3 regions of the Streptomyces sp. NPDC056061 genome follow, and region 1 is predicted to be linked to each of the others. Evidence: riboswitches for the same ligand, from Rfam matches in the RefSeq annotation. Region 1 holds a riboswitch; each other region holds the start of a gene.
What was found. Region 1 has a riboswitch for cyclic di-AMP ahead of ACFC79_RS16990 (transglycosylase SLT domain-containing protein). Riboswitches for the same ligand answer to the same signal wherever they lie in the genome.
Positions count from the first base shown of each region.

Region 1 (5,307 bases):
GACACCAGCAGCAGCCCCACCCGGTCGACGTCTCCCGCGTCCGCGCCGAGTGCCGCGTATCCGGCTGCCGCCGCGCATGCCAGGACCGCCCCCGCCGTCCTGCGCGCCCCGGACCTCTCGCCGAAGAACACCGCGCCCACCGCCACCGAGGCACACGGCATCAGCGCGACGACGAGGTTGGCGAGCGAGGTGCCGATGCGCTCGATGGCGAGGAGGGTTCCGGCCGCGTAACCCGCGAAGCCCAGGAGCCCCAGCAGCCATACGGTTCCGGGGCGGGCGGCGGCCCTGCGCAGATCGGCCCGGCCGCCCGGACTCGACGCGGCGACGGCGGTGAGCACCGCACAGCAGACCGCGGTGCGGCCCACCGCGACGATCAGCGGATCGGTCCCGGTCACCAGCGACCCGGAGAGGAGCCAGGTTCCGGCGAGCAGCAGCACGAGCACGACCGGCACGGCGGCGCCTCCCCGGGCGGTGGAACGGACGGACGGGGCACGGGACCGGGACACGCGTGTCCCGTCGCCGGTGGCGGTCGCCCGTTCCCGGCCGATCGGCAGTTCTCCTCGCATCTCCTCGTACGGAGAACGCGGAGCCGCGGCCCGTTCCCGGCCACCCATCATGGTCCGCCGCGCCGTTGGCGTCCATCGCCCTGTCCGTCCGGTGGGGATGGCGCACCGTGCGGCGCGTCCCCGGTGTGCGCGGCGGCGTCGGCGGTCAGGACTGCGTGTCCTCCGGGATGCTGACCAGCCAGCGGGTCCCCGGGCGGGGCCGCAGGTACAGCACCCAGTAGAGGGTGGCGACCGCGGTGATGCCGCCGGTCCACAGCAGGTACTCGGTCTCCTGCTGGATCAGGATGTACGCGAGCACCACGATGAGCAGGGCGGGGATCGTCGGCCACAGGGGCATGCGCCAGGCGGGCGCCTCGCGGTGGGCGCCGCGGCGGCAGAGCAGGGCGGCGACGGCGACCAGCAGGTACATGCCGGTGACGGAGACGCCGGTGACGCCGTACAGGGTGTCCAGGTTGACGAAGCAGAGTGCCGCGCCGGGGACGCCGACGAGCAGGGTGGCCACCCACGGGGAACCGAACCGACCGAGCCTGGACAGTGCGTGGTTGACCGGCTCGGGCCATGCCTTGTCGCGGGCGGAGGCGAACAGGACCCGTGAGTTCTGGATGACCATCACGATGCCCGCGTTGATGATGGCGAGGGCGACGCAGAGGCTGACGAAGGTTCCGACGGCCGAGTTGGACCAGGAGACGATCATGGTGTTGAGGTCGCCCGAGGTCAGTGCCGCGAGGTCCGGGGCGCCCATCGTGAGAGCGATGACGGGAACGAGGATGACCGCGCTGGAGATGGCAAGGGTGGCGAGCACGGTACGGGCGACGTTGCGGCGCGGGTTCTCCAGTTCCTCCGAGAGGTAGACGGCGGTGGAGAAGCCCTGGGTGATGAAGAGCGCGATCGCGAGTCCGGAGATCACCATCATCGCGGTCACGGTGGAGGTCGTGCCGTCCGAGGAGGCGACCTGACCGTGCACCAGCGCGGAGGCTCCGCGCTCGGAGTGGGCGAAGCCGAGAACGGCGACGAGGGCGGCGGCGATCACCTCCAGGACGAGGAAGATCCCGGTGATCCACGCGTTGGCCCGCAGGTCCAGCAGGCCGGCGAGGGTGGCCAGCAGCATGACCCCGGCGCCCGCCGCGGGGGCCGGGATGTGCACGACGGGAGCGAGGTAGTCGGCCGTGCCCATGGCGATGACCGGAGGCACGATCATCACGACGAGCAGGGACAGCACGAAGACGAGCCAGCCGGCGAGCCGTCCCGCCATGGTCGACACCATGGCGTACTCGCCTCCCGCGCTCGGGATCAGGGTGCCGAGTTCCGAGTAGCAGAAGGCGACGGCGATGCAGAGCAGCGAGCCGATGGCGATGGTGAGTGCCGTGTACGTGCCCAGGCTGGAGAACAGGTCCGGTACGACCACGAACAGGGTCGAGGCGGGCGTCACGCACGACAGCGTGAGCAGTGTCCCGCCCACGACGCCGATGGAACGCTTGAGCTTCTGCGGGGTGGGGCCGGTCGCCGGTGCGAGCGCCTGGGGAGCGCTGAGCGTTTCGGTCATCGTGCGTTTCCGATCGACAGGTGTGATGTTCGAGCAGGGAGCGGTATCGCCTCCAGACGAGGACGTGGTGTGTGGTTTCGTCGCTCCCAGCGCGACATGCAATCTCGACGAGTTCCGCAGGTCAAGAGCTGTTTACCTACGGAATTCGTTGTCGATGCATCGCACCACGACGATTTGACGACAGAAGTGCGTCATTTCCTGCGGTAGTCGGTATGTGCGGGAACCGCAGCCGGCCGGGATGGAAAGTTTTGCCCGTCCCGGCATCCGGAACGGGCGACGACGCCCCGGGACGCACGGGTGGCACGGCCCGCGGGTCGCGCGTTGCCGGACCAGGTGCCAGCCTGGATGCATGGCTTGGGCGTCATGGACGACTCGTGGTGTTTTCTCCGGGCACGGCGGCGTGCTCACCGAGGAGGTCGGTGTCCTGACCGGGGACCTGACCATTCATACGACCTGGGCCGACGACACGGCTCAGGTGACCGTGCAGTACACGGGCGCGATCGACTGGTTCACCATGTCGGGCAGCCCCGTGCCCTGCGATTCGGAGGAGGACAGCCGAAGCCTCCACGACGCGGTGGTGCGGTCGGTCCGGCTGGGTGCGGCGGCCACGGTTCCCCGACCACCGCTCCGGGCGCCGGAACGCCCGGCAGGGAGCGCCCAGGAATGAGGGACAGGCGCTCGCGGGGGCGACGCGCGCTCGCGCCGCCCGCCTTCGGCCCCGCGATGCGCCCCCGCGTCGGGCCGTCCGGCCTTCCGCGGGGGCGCATCGCGTCCGTGTCGCACCGGCCGTCAACCGGTGCCTGCGGGCATCAGTAGGCGCCGAACACGTTGTCGATCGAGCCGTACTTGGCCGCGGCGTAGTTGCACGCGGCGGTGATGTTGGCGACCGGGTCGTAGCCGTCCAGCGAGGTGCCGGGCACATGGTAGGCACGGAAGGTCGGCTCGATGATCTGGAGGAGGCCCTTGGACGGCGTCCCGGCGGCGGCGTTCGAGTCCCAGTTGTTGATGGCCCGGGGGTTGCCGGAGGACTCCCGCATGATGTTGCGGTGGATGCCGTCGTAGCTGCCCGGGATGCTGTGACGGGCCATGACGGCCAGCGACTCCCTGATCCAGCCGTCCAGGTTGTTCGGGTACGAGACCGGCGCGGCGGTGATGGTCGCGGCCGCGGAGCCGCTCGCAGCCGGTACGGCGGCGGCGCCGACGGCCAGCTTCATGCCCGGGACGATCAGGGCGGGGTTGCCGCCGATGACGGCTCGATTGCCCTCGTACAGCTTCTGCCAGCCGCCCTCGACGGAGTACTTCTGCGCGATCTTGGAAAGGGTGTCGCCCGCGATCACGGAATGCGTGGCAGGTGCGGCATTGCGCGCGGGAACCTGTCCGACGACGGACGCGGCGGATGCCACGGCCTTTCCGGTGGGGGCCTGCGCCGGAGCGGCCGAGGCGAAACCGGCACCGATCAGCGGGAGCACGAGGGCCATTCCGCCCGTCGCAGCGGCAATGAGGCCGCGGGTCGGCGAAATGAACGAGTGGCGACGGTACTTGCCCGTTGCGGTCATGGCGAATTCCTCTCCGCCGCCTGCGAGGTGAGCTGTCGGGTTCGGACTGGAGATGTCCGGCCGCACACGAATGCGACTTCACCCCGAGCCGGTCCGGATACCGGACCGGCGGCCTACCTGGTTCCCCCGCTCCTGCCGTACGTGAGTGGGTCGGGTTCTCGGACGGCGGCAGGATTCGGCGTTCCGTCCGGATTGACGGTGACCGTAGGCGAGAAAAGCGGAATGAAACAAGCCTGCATTTTTTGATCACAATTGATCCGCATGATCAATTCATTCAATTCGCAGTAAGCCACCTCACACCAGGGAGCCAACCGTCCCCGCACGAAAGGGGAACCGGAGCACGGACCGAGCCGCGACGAAGCCCTCGTGTGACGCGCACCACGGATTCACGAAAAGGACATTTCACCCGACAGCCAAAGGCCGCATCACATACCCGAGTTACCCGTATCGACCAAAATTATAATTAAGGGCAAATCGCCCACATTGCGACATTCCTCGGCGGTCTGCGTGCTACGGACCGCGTGTTGCGGGCTGCGAGCCTCCGCCGGAGCCCGCGGTCGAGGCCCGCGCACCGCCCGGACACGCGGCGGGGCCGCCCGTCATCACACGACGGACGGCCCCGCACAACGATGCTCAGAGCCTGGAGAGGATCTTGTTCATCTTCTCGATCTCGCCGGTCTGCGCGGCGACGACAGCTCCGGCGAGCTTCTTCGCATCGGCGTCGCGGCCGTTCTTCCGTTCACTCTCGGCCATGGTGACCGCGCCTTCGTGGTGCGCGATCATGAGCCGGGCGAACTTCTTGTCGAAGTCCGTGCCCTTGGCTGCCCCGAGATCATTCATGTCCTTGCCGGACATCATCCCGGGCATGCCCGAGCCGTCCGGACCGTGATGCATGCCGGGCATGTCCTCCGCCGAGGACGAGACCGCGGGCAGTGGCCTGCCCCAGGCGTTCAGCCAACCCGTCATGGTGTCGATCTCGGGGTCCTGGGCCTTCTTGATCGCCGCGGCCAGCGCCTTGATCTCGGAATCGGCGGCACGGCCGTCGGCCAGCTCCGCCATCTCGACGGCCTGACGGTGGTGCGGGATCATCTGCTGCGCGAACTCCACGTCCGCATCGTTGAACGCGCCGGGGGTGACCTGCGCGGAGGCTGCGGGGGAAGCGTGTTCCGTGCCCGGCATGGACGAGCCGCCGGAGTCGTCGGAGGTACCGCAGGCCGTCAGCGCCAGGGCGAGCACGGCGACGGCGAGCGACGCACGTCGGCCGGCCGCGGAACGGGTGGGAGAAACTGACATCACAGGTGTCTTTCCAGGTGGTCGGCGCCACATCGGTGACGCGCGGGAGTCGGGCAGATCGTCCTGCCGGTCCGGCCGGGGCCGGGGCCGGCGAACCACCTGTCACGTCCGCGCGACACACACCTGGAGCAACAGCCCTCTTCCTGCGTACGGCGGCCCCCGCCGCACCGGTCCGCGGGGGGCACCACCGCGCCCCGGGAGGAACCACGCGGCCAGGAGCACGGATCCCAGCGCCGCCGGCAGCGGCACCAGCCGGTCCCGGGCCTGGGTCGACACGCAGGACTCGCCGGTCGCGCCGGGCAGGTCGGGCGCCGCGTGGACGGTGCCGCGTTCGTCCGCCTGCGCGAGG
Region 1 covers NZ_JBHJWQ010000010.1:98,847-104,153, forward strand. The annotation lists gene ACFC79_RS16975 (DMT family transporter) at 1-566, opposite strand, end outside; gene ACFC79_RS16980 (APC family permease) at 712-2,109, opposite strand; gene ACFC79_RS16985 (hypothetical protein) at 2,459-2,776, shown strand; gene ACFC79_RS16990 (transglycosylase SLT domain-containing protein) at 2,919-3,665, opposite strand; cyclic di-AMP (ydaO/yuaA leader) riboswitch at 3,670-3,856, opposite strand; gene ACFC79_RS16995 (DUF305 domain-containing protein) at 4,299-4,958, opposite strand; gene ACFC79_RS17000 (hypothetical protein) at 5,061-5,307, opposite strand, start outside.

Region 2 (5,307 bases), on a different contig from region 1:
ACGGCGATGGTCGATGATGTGCGGAACTGTTGGAATGTGGGGATGCGATGATCGAGACGGGCGACACCGGCCGGACCTGGCTGCTCACCGGGGCGAGCAGCAGCTACGCACTACAGCTCACGGAGCGGGACGAACTCGTCCATCTGCACTGGGGGCCGCAGATCTCCCTCGCGGCGGCCGAAGCCCTGGCCGCCGCGCCTCAGCCGCCGCCCAGGGGGTTCGAGTCCGCGCTCGACGGCCGCGAGGAGTATCCCGTCGAGGGCGGCCCCCGGTTCGTGCGCCCGGCTCTGTCGGTACGCACCGAGGAGGTCCGCGGCACCGAGTGGGTCCTCGCCGGTGCCGCGGTGGACGGTGACGAGCTGCGGATCGGTTTCACCGACCCGGTGCACCGGCTCGCCCTCGACCTGCACTACCGGATGCGGGACGACTCCGACGTGATCGAGCGCTGGGCCACCGTCGCCCACACCGGGCCGGACGGACCGCCGCTGGAACTGCTGCGCGCCGACGCCGCCGCCTGGACGCTGCCCGCCCGGGACGGCTGGCGGATGAGCCGGCTGCACGGCCGATGGGCGGCGGAGACACAGATCGCCCGGACGGAGCTGACCTACGGCGAGAGCGTCATCTCCAGCAGGCGCGGCCACACCGGGCACCAGCACCTGCCCTGGGTGGCCCTGGACGCGGACGGCACGGCCACCGAGGAGCACGGCGAGGTCTACGGCTGCGCGCTCGGCTGGTCCGGATCGTGGCGGATCTCCGTACAGCAACTCCCCGACGGGATCGTGCAGATCACCGGAGGAGCCGGCCACGACGACGCGGGACTGCTGCGGCTCGCGCCGGGGGAGTCGTACACCACCCCCGTCTTCGCCGGCCTGTGGAGCGGGGCGGGCTTCGGCGGGGCGAGTCGCGCCTGGCACGCCTGGCAACTGGCCCACGTCGTCCCGGACGCGGAGCGGTTGCGACCGGTGCTCTACAACTCCTGGGAGGCGACCGGATTCGACATCTCGCAGGACCAGCAACGCGCCCTGGCCGAGCGCGCGGCCGCCATGGGAGTCGAACTGTTCGTCGTGGACGACGCCTGGTTCGGGCGGCGCACCGACGACCGGGCCGGTCTCGGGGACTGGACGCCGAATCCGGACCGCTTCCCCGCCGGGTTGAAACCGCTCGCCGACGAAGTGCACGGCCTCGGTATGCAGTTCGGCATCTGGGTCGAACCGGAAATGGTCAACCCCGACAGCGATCTTTATCGCGCGCATCCCGACTGGGTTCAGCATTTCCCGGGGCGTACGCGGACCGAGTTCCGTCATCAACTGGTTCTCAATCTCGCCCGGAACGATGTGCGCGAGTATCTGTGGGAACAACTGGACGCCCTGCTGACCAGTGCTCCGATCGACTATGTGAAATGGGACTTCAACCGCAGTTTCACGGACGCCGGCTGGCCCGGTGAGGAGTATGCGCAGAAACTCTGGGTCGAGCATGTCGACGGCCTCTACGCGTTGATCGACCGATTGCGGGCCGCGCATCCCTCGGTGGCGTTCGAATCCTGCTCGGGCGGCGGCGGCCGGGTCGACCTGGGCATTCTCTCCCGTACCGACCAGGTGTGGACCTCGGACAACACCGATCCGCTCGACCGCCTCGTCATCCAGGAGGGCTTCAGTCAGATCCATCCGGCCCGGGTGATGGCCGCCTGGGTCACCGACAGCCCGAACGTGCAGCTCAACGACCGGGTCAGCTCGCTGCGCTTCCGCTTCGTGAGCGCGATGGCCGGGGTGCTCGGCGTGGGCGGGGACCTCACCGAGTGGAGCGCGGAGGAACTGGCCGAGGCGCGGAGCTGGGTGGACCTCTACAAGGAGATCCGGCCGCACGTGCAGCGCGGGGCGCTGTACCGGCTGCGCGCCCCGCGCGGCGGTCTGAGCGCGGTGCAGTACGTCCACGGCGAGGAGACCGTGGTCCTGGTGTGGCTGGAGGCGCAGCGGTACGGCGAACGGCCGCCGGCCCTGCGGCTGCGCGGACTCGACCCGACGGCGACGTACACCTGCCTGGACACGGGTGCGGTGCACCACGGTTCGGTGCTGCTCCACCAGGGCCTGCACACGGGCCTGCGGGGGGACCTCGACGCGCGGGTGCTGAGGCTGCGGCGCGCGTGACCTCCCGCCGCCCTCTCCGCGGTGTCCGTAATGGGCATTTTGGTGGCTTATGTGGTGAATGATCCCGTCGAGGGTTTCGTGCTCGTGAGCGGGATCATATCCGTGACCGTACGTGCCGGCGGGCGCGTCGCGTATTCCCCGTGCGGTGCGGAAATTCAAGATCCGTAATCCACGGAGGGTGACCGGAATTCCGCGCCGAATTCACGGCGCGGAATCCGTCGCGGAATCGACGGCTTGTTCTCGTCGTCCCGATTCGCTTACGGTCACCGTCATTCCGGACGGACCGCCCAATCCTGCCGCCGACCGGATATCGCACCCACTCATCGTGTGGCAGGAGCGGGGGAACCAGGTAGTCCGCCGAACGGAGAAATCCGGTCGGCTCGGGGTGAAGTCGCGCACCGCGCGACCGGGCATCTCCAGCCCGAACCCGACAGCTCACCTCGCAGGCGCCGGAGAGGAAGCACGTCATGCCCATTTCGGGTAAGCACCGTCGTATCAGGACCGGCGCCGTCGCCCGCGGTGTCGCCGCGGTGAGCGCCGGCGGCGCCGTCATCGCGCTGCCGCTGCTCGGTGCCACCGGCGCCCACGCCGCCGAACAAGCGGCCCCGGCCTCCGCCGCGCACACCGCCCCGGCCCGTCCGGCTGCCCAGGCGCAGGCCGCCACGACGTATTCCGTCGTCGCGGGCGACTACCTGTCGAAGATCGCCGCCGAGCACAAGGTCGACGGCGGCTGGCAGAAGCTGTACCAGGACAACCGCGCGGTCGTCGGCGACGACCCGAGCCTGATCTTCCCGGGCATGAAGCTGACGCTCGGCGCCGAGGTCTCCGGCACCTCCGCGCCCGCCGGCGCGGGCGCGGGCTCCTCGCTCCCGTCGAAGGTCCCCACGGCGCCGTCGGCGGTCGTCGAGAAGTCCGCCCCGGCCAAGACCGCGTCGGCCGCCAAGCCCCTGACGGTCACGGAGGCGAAGACGTCTGCCCCGGCCGCCGGGAGCAGCGCCTCCGGTTACGTCCACCCCGTTCCCGGCAACCACACCACCGGGTACCGCGCGTCCGGCTCCAACTGGTCCAGCGGCAGCCACACCGGGATCGACTTCCCCGTCTTCACCGGCACCGGCGTGAAGGCCATCACCTCCGGCACCGTCGTCACCGCCGGCTGGGGCGGCGCGTACGGCAACCAGGTCGTCATCAAGCACGCGGACGGCCGCTACTCCCAGTACGGCCACCTGTCCTCGATCTCGGTCTCGGCGGGCCAGTCCGTGGGCGCCGGTCAGCAGATCGGTCTCTCCGGTTCCACCGGCAACGCCACCGGTCCGCACCTGCACTTCGAGGTCCGCACCGGCCCGGCGTACGGCTCGGACATCAACCCGATCGCCTACCTCGCGGCGCACGGCATCTACGTCTGATCCGAGCGGCCGGACGGCCGAAGTGACCGGGGGCGACCCGGGCGAGACCGAAGGGGCGGTGCGCGGCGGCGCACCGCCCCTTCCGCTCACGACCCGAGGGGCGAGAGGAGGCGGGCTCTCGATGCCCCGCGACTGCGCCTCCCGGGTCGCCGGTCGTGAGGCCACCCTCTATTGCCCCAGGCCCTATTCCCTCGTCGCGGGCACTGACCGGGTGGTTTATCTCACCACCCGTCAACCCCTTATTACGGTCGCGTAGGTCACATTCGTCGGTGCAGGATAAGCCCTTGTGGCAGACGATTCGAGAAACAACCAACGTGACGTCAACGACCGACAGGACGTCATCGGGTCGTACGCGGCGATCGGCGACAGCTTCACCGAGGGAGTCGGAGACCCCGGCCCGGACGGGACCTACGTCGGCTGGGCGGACCGTTTCGCGGTACTCCTCGCGGACCAGCTCCCGGAACCCGACGCGGCGACGCACCCCGAAGGCCCCACGCACGCGGACTTCAGGTACGCCAACCTCGCCGTACGCGGACGCCTCCTCGACCAGATCGTCGAGGAGCAGGTGCCGCGCGCCAAGGAACTGGCACCCGACCTGGTGACCTTCTGCGCGGGTGGCAACGACATCATCAGGCCCGGCACCGACCCGGACGACGTGGCCGAGCGCTTCGAACGCGCGGTCGCCGAACTGGCCCGGTCGGTCGGCACGGTCATGGTCACCACCGGCTTCGACACCCGCGGCGTTCCTGTGCTGCGCCACCTGCGCGGCAAGATCGCCACGTACACCGCCCATGTGCGGGCCATCGCCGACCGCTACGACTGCCCCGTTCTCGACCTGTGGTCGCTGCGGTCCGTCCAGGACCGGCGTGCCTGGGACGACGACCGGCTCCACCTGTCCCCCGAAGGACACACCCGGGTCGCGCTGCGCGCTGCTCAGGTCCTCGGGCTGGAGGTGCCGGCCGACCCGGACCAGGCGTGGCCCCCGCAGGACCGGCGCGGCACGCTCGAAGTGCGCCGCGACGACATCCACTGGGCGCGCGAGTACCTGGTTCCGTGGATCGGCCGACGGCTGCGCGGCGAGTCCTCCGGCGACCACGTCGAGGCGAAGCGACCGGACCTGCTTCCGCTCTGAGGGGCGTTCCGGCAGGCCGCGGGCACGCGCCCGCGGATGCCGTCCGTCGGCACGACGCTCCCGCCCGCCGGGCCGGTCCCGGGGGCGGGACCGGCCCGGCAGTGCTCAGGCGGGTCCGGCGGGCGCCGGTATCCGCTCCAGCACCCCGCCTGCGAACACGTCGTACAGCGGCAGTGTCTCCAGGTGCACATAGCCGATGTGGCAGTCGCACGCGGCCAGCGGACACGCGCGCGGCGCGAGCGCTCGACGGTAGCTCCCGTCGTAGAGGTTGCCGAGCTCCGCCGGGACGAAATGGCAGCGCCGCACCGTTCCGTCGCCGTCGACCGAGATCACCGACTCGCCCGTCCGGCAGGGCAGACCGGCCGAGCGGTGCGGATGCCGGCTGTACGGGAAGAGCGGATCGAGGGCCGTCCAGCGATCCGCCTCCCGGTCCGTGTAGGTGTGCCCCTCCGCGGCGTTCACCCAGAGGTAGACCTCCTCCGGAAGGGCGGCGCGCAGCCGCCGCGCCTCGTCGAGATGCTCGTCGAGCCCGACCACACCGACACTGTGGCGAATGCCGAGCGCCGACAGCTCCCGGCACTTGCCCAGGAACCGCTCGTACGGCGTCTGCCCCGGGTGGTACGTGCAC
Region 2 covers NZ_JBHJWQ010000017.1:140,864-146,170, reverse strand. The annotation lists gene ACFC79_RS23650 (alpha-galactosidase) at 48-2,144, shown strand; cyclic di-AMP (ydaO/yuaA leader) riboswitch at 2,448-2,606, shown strand; gene ACFC79_RS23645 (peptidoglycan DD-metalloendopeptidase family protein) at 2,612-3,547, shown strand; gene ACFC79_RS23640 (SGNH/GDSL hydrolase family protein) at 3,834-4,679, shown strand; partial or broken gene ACFC79_RS23635 (STM4011 family radical SAM protein) at 4,747-5,307, opposite strand, start outside.
Region 2: another riboswitch for cyclic di-AMP. It lies ahead of ACFC79_RS23645 (peptidoglycan DD-metalloendopeptidase family protein); the one in region 1 lies ahead of ACFC79_RS16990 (transglycosylase SLT domain-containing protein).

Region 3 (5,307 bases), on a different contig from region 1:
TGCGCGGCCCGGTAGGCGGCGGCCAGCTCGGGGTCCGTGCCGAGGCGCTCGGTCATCTCCTTCATGACGCCGTTCGCCTCCAGCGTGCCGATCGCGGACGCGGCACGCGGGCACGTGAGGTAGTACGTGGTCGGGAACGGGGTGCCGTCCTCCAGCCGGGGCTGCGTCTCGACGACGTCCGGGTTGCCGCACGGGCAGCGGTGCGCGATCGCGCGCAGCCCGCGGGGCGGGCGGCCCAGCTGCTCCCGGAACGCGGCGATGTCCGCCTCGGTGGGCTCGGTGGGCTCGGTCTGCGGAGGGGGGGTTTCCATGCCTGCCTAGTTCTGGGTTCTGGGGTCTGCCGATGGTGACGGGGTGGGGACGGGGACGGGCGGGCGGATCAGCCGCGGTCGGCTTCGTCGACGCCGTCCCAGAGGTTGGAGTGCCACGGCCGGCCGGACTTGTCCGTCTCGCCGTTGCGCTCCTTGACCGCGTCGGGGTCGATCACCGTGTAGCCCGTCTCCCCGGGGAGAAGATAGTGCAGGTGCTTGCGGGCCAGCTGCCTGATGTAGGCGTCGTCCTGGAGCCGCGCCTTCTCGTCGCGCAGTTCCTCGGTGCGGACGCGGGCCTCGCGCGCAAGTCGTTCCTGGTCGGCGATCTCGTCCCGCTGCGACACGTACTGCCGCATCGGGTACGCCAGCGCGACCACGAGGGAGCACACGATGAGCGCCAGGAAGGCCGCCCGGCCGGTGAGCCGGGAGCGGCGGTCCTGGCGGCGGTTCTGCGACCGGTAGACACGGGCGGCGGTCTGCTCGCCGAGCAGCCGCAACCGGGTCGCGGTGGAGAACCGGTCCCGGTCCTTCGCGGCCATGTCTCCGCCTCCCCACTACGCACGTCCGTCCCCGCACACGGTACGGGACCGGGTGCGGGGACGGACGGAGGCCGGGGCCTTCGGGCCGTGCGGGCCCGGAGGGCGTCGGCCCTCACGGTGCCGATCGGTGCGCGGACGGCGCGCCGATCGGTCCTGGAACGGCGTGCCGATCAGTCCGCCGGGCGGAACCGGGGGAACGCCGAGCGGCCCGCGTACACCGCGGCGTCGTCGAGGATCTCCTCGATGCGCAGCAGCTGGTTGTACTTGGCGACACGGTCCGAACGGGCCGGGGCGCCGGTCTTGATCTGGCCGCAGTTCACCGCGACGGCGAGGTCGGCGATGGTGACGTCCTCGGTCTCGCCGGAACGGTGCGACATCATGCACTTGAAACCGTTGCGCTGGGCGAGCTCGACGGCGTCCAGGGTCTCGGTCAGCGAGCCGATCTGGTTGACCTTGACGAGCAGGGCGTTGGCGGAGCCCTCCTCGATGCCGCGGGCCAGGCGCTCCGGGTTGGTGACGAACAGGTCGTCGCCGACGATCTGCACCTTGGCGCCGAGCCTGTCGGTGATGATCTTCCAGCCGGCCCAGTCGTCCTCGAACAGCGGGTCCTCGATGGAGACCAGCGGGTACGCGGAGACGAGCTCCTCGTAGTACTCGGTCATCTCGGCGGCCGAGCGGGACTTGCCCTCGAACTCGTACGTGCCGTCCTTGTAGAACTCGGACGCGGCGACGTCGAGCGCGAGCGCGATGTCCTTGCCCGGGACGTAGCCGGCCTCCTTGATGGCCTCGACGATGAGGTCGAGGGCGGCGCGGTTCGACTCCAGGTTCGGCGCGAAGCCGCCCTCGTCGCCGAGGCCGGTCGACAGGCCCTTGGTCTTCAGGACCTTCTTCAGGGTGTGGTAGACCTCGGCACCCCAGCGCAGGGCCTCGGAGAAGGACTCCGCGCCGATCGGGGCAATCATGAACTCCTGGATGTCGACGTTGGAGTCGGCGTGCGACCCACCGTTGAGGATGTTCATCATCGGGACGGGCAGCAGGTGCGCGTTCGGGCCGCCGAGGTAGCGGAACAGCGGCAGGTCCGAAGCCTCGGAGGCGGCGTGGGCGACGGCCAGCGAGACGCCGAGGATGGCGTTGGCGCCGAGCGAGCCCTTGTTCTCGGTGGCGTCCAGGTCGAACATCGCCTGGTCGATCAGCCGCTGCTCGGTGGCGTCGTAGCCGACGAGCTCCGGACCGATCTGCTCGATCACGGCGAGGACGGCCTTCTCGACGCCCTTGCCCTGGTAGCGGTTGGGGTCGCCGTCACGAAGCTCAATGGCCTCGAACGCACCGGTGGAGGCGCCGGACGGCACAGCAGCACGGCCCGTGCTGCCGTCGTCGAGGCCGACCTCGACCTCGACCGTGGGGTTCCCCCGGGAGTCGAGGATTTCTCGGGCTACGACGACGTCGATGGACGGCACGAGGCATCTCCTTCTGGGATATGACGCTGGTTCTGCAGGGTCACGTTGGCCTTGCGACAAGAGCCTAACCGGCCCGGCCCTCTCGACCCCACGACCGCCCGCCCGCTGGGACGAAAAAGGACCCGAGGGCGCACGATCCAGGACAAACGACAAGGGTGTTACGGATCAGTGACGACAAAAGTTGAAGCGACGGGCGCCGCGCACCGGAACGACACGTCGGACGGATGACAAGTCGTGCGGGTGACGCGCCAGACGGGAGCGGCACCCGCCGGGCGGGGCCACCACGCAGAAGCCCCGGCCCGGCGCGGACGGGGAAACGCGCGCCGGGCCGGGGCGGCTCGGGGAGGAGGGAGCCGGGCCTACTTCGTCAGGTGCAGCTGCTGACCCGGGTAGATCAGGTCGGCGTCCTGGACGATGTCCTTGTTCAGCTCGAACAGCCGCTGCCAGCCGCCCTCGACGCCGTGGTCCGCGGCGATCTCGCTGAGGGAGTCGCCGACGGCGACCTTGTACTCGCCGTCACCCTTCTTGACCTTCTTGCCGGTCGGGGTGGTGACGGTCTTCTTCGACTCGGCACGCGGGGCGGCGTGACGCTCCGAGCGGGAGGCGGCCGGGGCCTCGGTGCGCTCGGCCTTCTTCGGCTGGGCCTGCTGCGGCTGCTGACGCTTCGGCGCCGAGGGGGTGCTCTGCTGCTTGGAGGCACCGGACTTGGCGGAGGAACCGGTGTTGACGCCCGGGTCCACACCGTCGTTGCGCAGGTTGCCGGCCCCGGCGCAGCCCCAGGCGTTCGGTCCCTGCATGGCGAGGAGGCGCTCGGCGGTGGCGATCTGCTGGGCCTTGGTGGCCAGGTCGGCACGCGGGGCGTACTGCGTGCCGCCGGCGGCGGCCCAGCTGGACTGCGAGAACTGCAGACCGCCGTAGTAGCCGTTGCCGGTGTTGATGGACCAGTTGCCACCGGACTCGCACTGGGCGACGGCGTCCCAGGTGGCGACGGAAGCGGCGGAGGCGTTGGTCGCACCCATCAGCGGAACGGCGACGGCGGTGCCGGCGACACCGGCGAGCGTGGCGATCCGGACGGCCTTGGACGAACGGCGGTGCTTGCCCTTGCCGGAAAACAGCATGGAACTTCTCCTCACCGACGCCTACGAGGTGAGCTGTCGGGTTCGGGCCAAGTGAGTTGCCCGGTCGCACGTCCTAGCACGCGACTTCACCCCAAGCCGGTCCTGATGCGTCTTTCGACGATCGGGCCGGCGCCTACCTGGGTCCCCCGCTCCTGCCTACGGCGCTTTCGCGTCTGTTCCCTCCGACCGACGGCAGGATTCGGCGTGACGGTCGACGGGGCCCGCGGTGCGAGCGGTTTCGAACGTAAACACACCCAACCTCTACTTTCAAAGATGAACACATCGGACAATATGCCCTTACTTGCATCCGACGAACTGACGTTTCCGCAGGTCGGGGGTGATACGCGAGAGCACCTCGGACGCAACACACCAAAGAACACAAAGAGACCCATGTCTCACTTGAACGGAAGTGGACATAGGTCTCTAAAGCACCCCAGGTTTTGAGGCTCCCTCAGCCGGTCGGCAAGCCGCCCTCAGTCGGCCTTCACATCGAGGTCGAGGCTCTGGCCAGGGAGGATGAGGTCCGGATCGGAGCCGACGACGTCCTTGTTGGACTCGTAGAGCGCGGTCCACCCACCGGGAACCTTCTGTGCATCAGCAATCGCCCAGAGATTGTCACCGGGACGGACGGTGTACGCGTCGTCGGCGACCGGGGCCCCCGCGTCGCGCGCCCCGCCCTCGCCCCGGGAGGCGTGACGGCCCGACTCGCGGTCGTCGCCGCCGGTCGAGCCCCGCCCCTCCTCGGCGGCCGGGGCGCCGCGGTGCTTGCCGCCCGCGCCCGCGCTTCCGGGCACCCGGGACGGCACGGAGGAGCCGGAGGAATCGGAGGGAACGGAGGGATCGGAGGTGCTGGAGGAGCCGGAGGGGCTCGAACCGGATGAACCGGATGAACCGGGCGCATCACCGGCGTCGGCGGAACGGGAGGGGTCGGAGGACGGGGACGCCGACTCGGTGGCCGGGGGCTTCGTGGACGGCTCGGCGTCCCCCTTCGGCTCCTCGGCCTCGCCGGAGGGCGTGGCACCGTCGGCCGGGGACGTCGATGCGTCCCCGGACGCCTGCTCGTTCCCGGTGGCCCCGGTCGGCTCGGCGGAGGGCGTCGTTCCCGGGTCCACCCCGGGCAGCGTCCCGTCCGTCGCGAGGCCGGAGATCACCGCACAGCTCGGCCATGCCTTCGGACCCCGGGCGTCGAGGATCTTCTCGGCCACCGCGATCTGCTGCGCCCGGCTGGCGAGGTCGGCCCGCGGCGCGTACGACTCACCGCCGTACGCCTTCCACGTCTCCGGTGTGAGCTGGAGGCCGCCGTAGGAGCCGTTGCCGAAGTCGGCGCTCCACGTACCACCGCTCTCGCACTCGGCCACCCGGTCCCATGTCGTGGCGTCGGCCGCCTGCGCGGCGCCCGCGCCGAGCAGCGGGATGGCGATGGCGGATCCGGTCACACCCGCGGCGACGACGATGGCGGGTGCCTGACGAGGGCGACGGTGTCGGCCGTTCGCGGAGCCCATGGAATTGCCTTCCGTGTGACGGACAAGGTCTGACGAGCGACTGGTGAGTCGAACGGTGAACCTAGCCGGACCCGAACGCGTGTCACAAGTCGATGCAGCACGGATCACGTCAAAGTCACAGAGCTGACGTGGCGTCAGTTTTGACTGTTCCGGGGCGGGGTGTGAACTCCACGGGCAGGGTGCGCAGTCCGCGCATGATGAGCCCTCCACGCCACCGCATATCGGCGGGTTCCACCGCGAGTCGCAGGTCCGGAAGGCGGGTCAGCAGCGTGGCCAGTGCGGTCCGTCCCTCCAGCCGGGCGAGCGGCGCGCCCAGGCAGTAGTGGATGCCGTGCCCGTATCCGAGGTGCTGATTGTCACGTCGCGCGAGGTCGAGCGTG
Region 3 covers NZ_JBHJWQ010000035.1:36,060-41,366, forward strand. The annotation lists gene ACFC79_RS32930 (DUF501 domain-containing protein) at 1-311, opposite strand, end outside; gene ACFC79_RS32935 (septum formation initiator family protein) at 380-850, opposite strand; gene eno (phosphopyruvate hydratase) at 1,021-2,307, opposite strand; gene ACFC79_RS32945 (transglycosylase family protein) at 2,667-3,425, opposite strand; cyclic di-AMP (ydaO/yuaA leader) riboswitch at 3,429-3,599, opposite strand; gene ACFC79_RS32950 (transglycosylase family protein) at 3,899-4,927, opposite strand; gene ACFC79_RS32955 (cytochrome P450) at 5,043-5,307, opposite strand, start outside.
Region 3: another riboswitch for cyclic di-AMP. It lies ahead of ACFC79_RS32945 (transglycosylase family protein); the one in region 1 lies ahead of ACFC79_RS16990 (transglycosylase SLT domain-containing protein).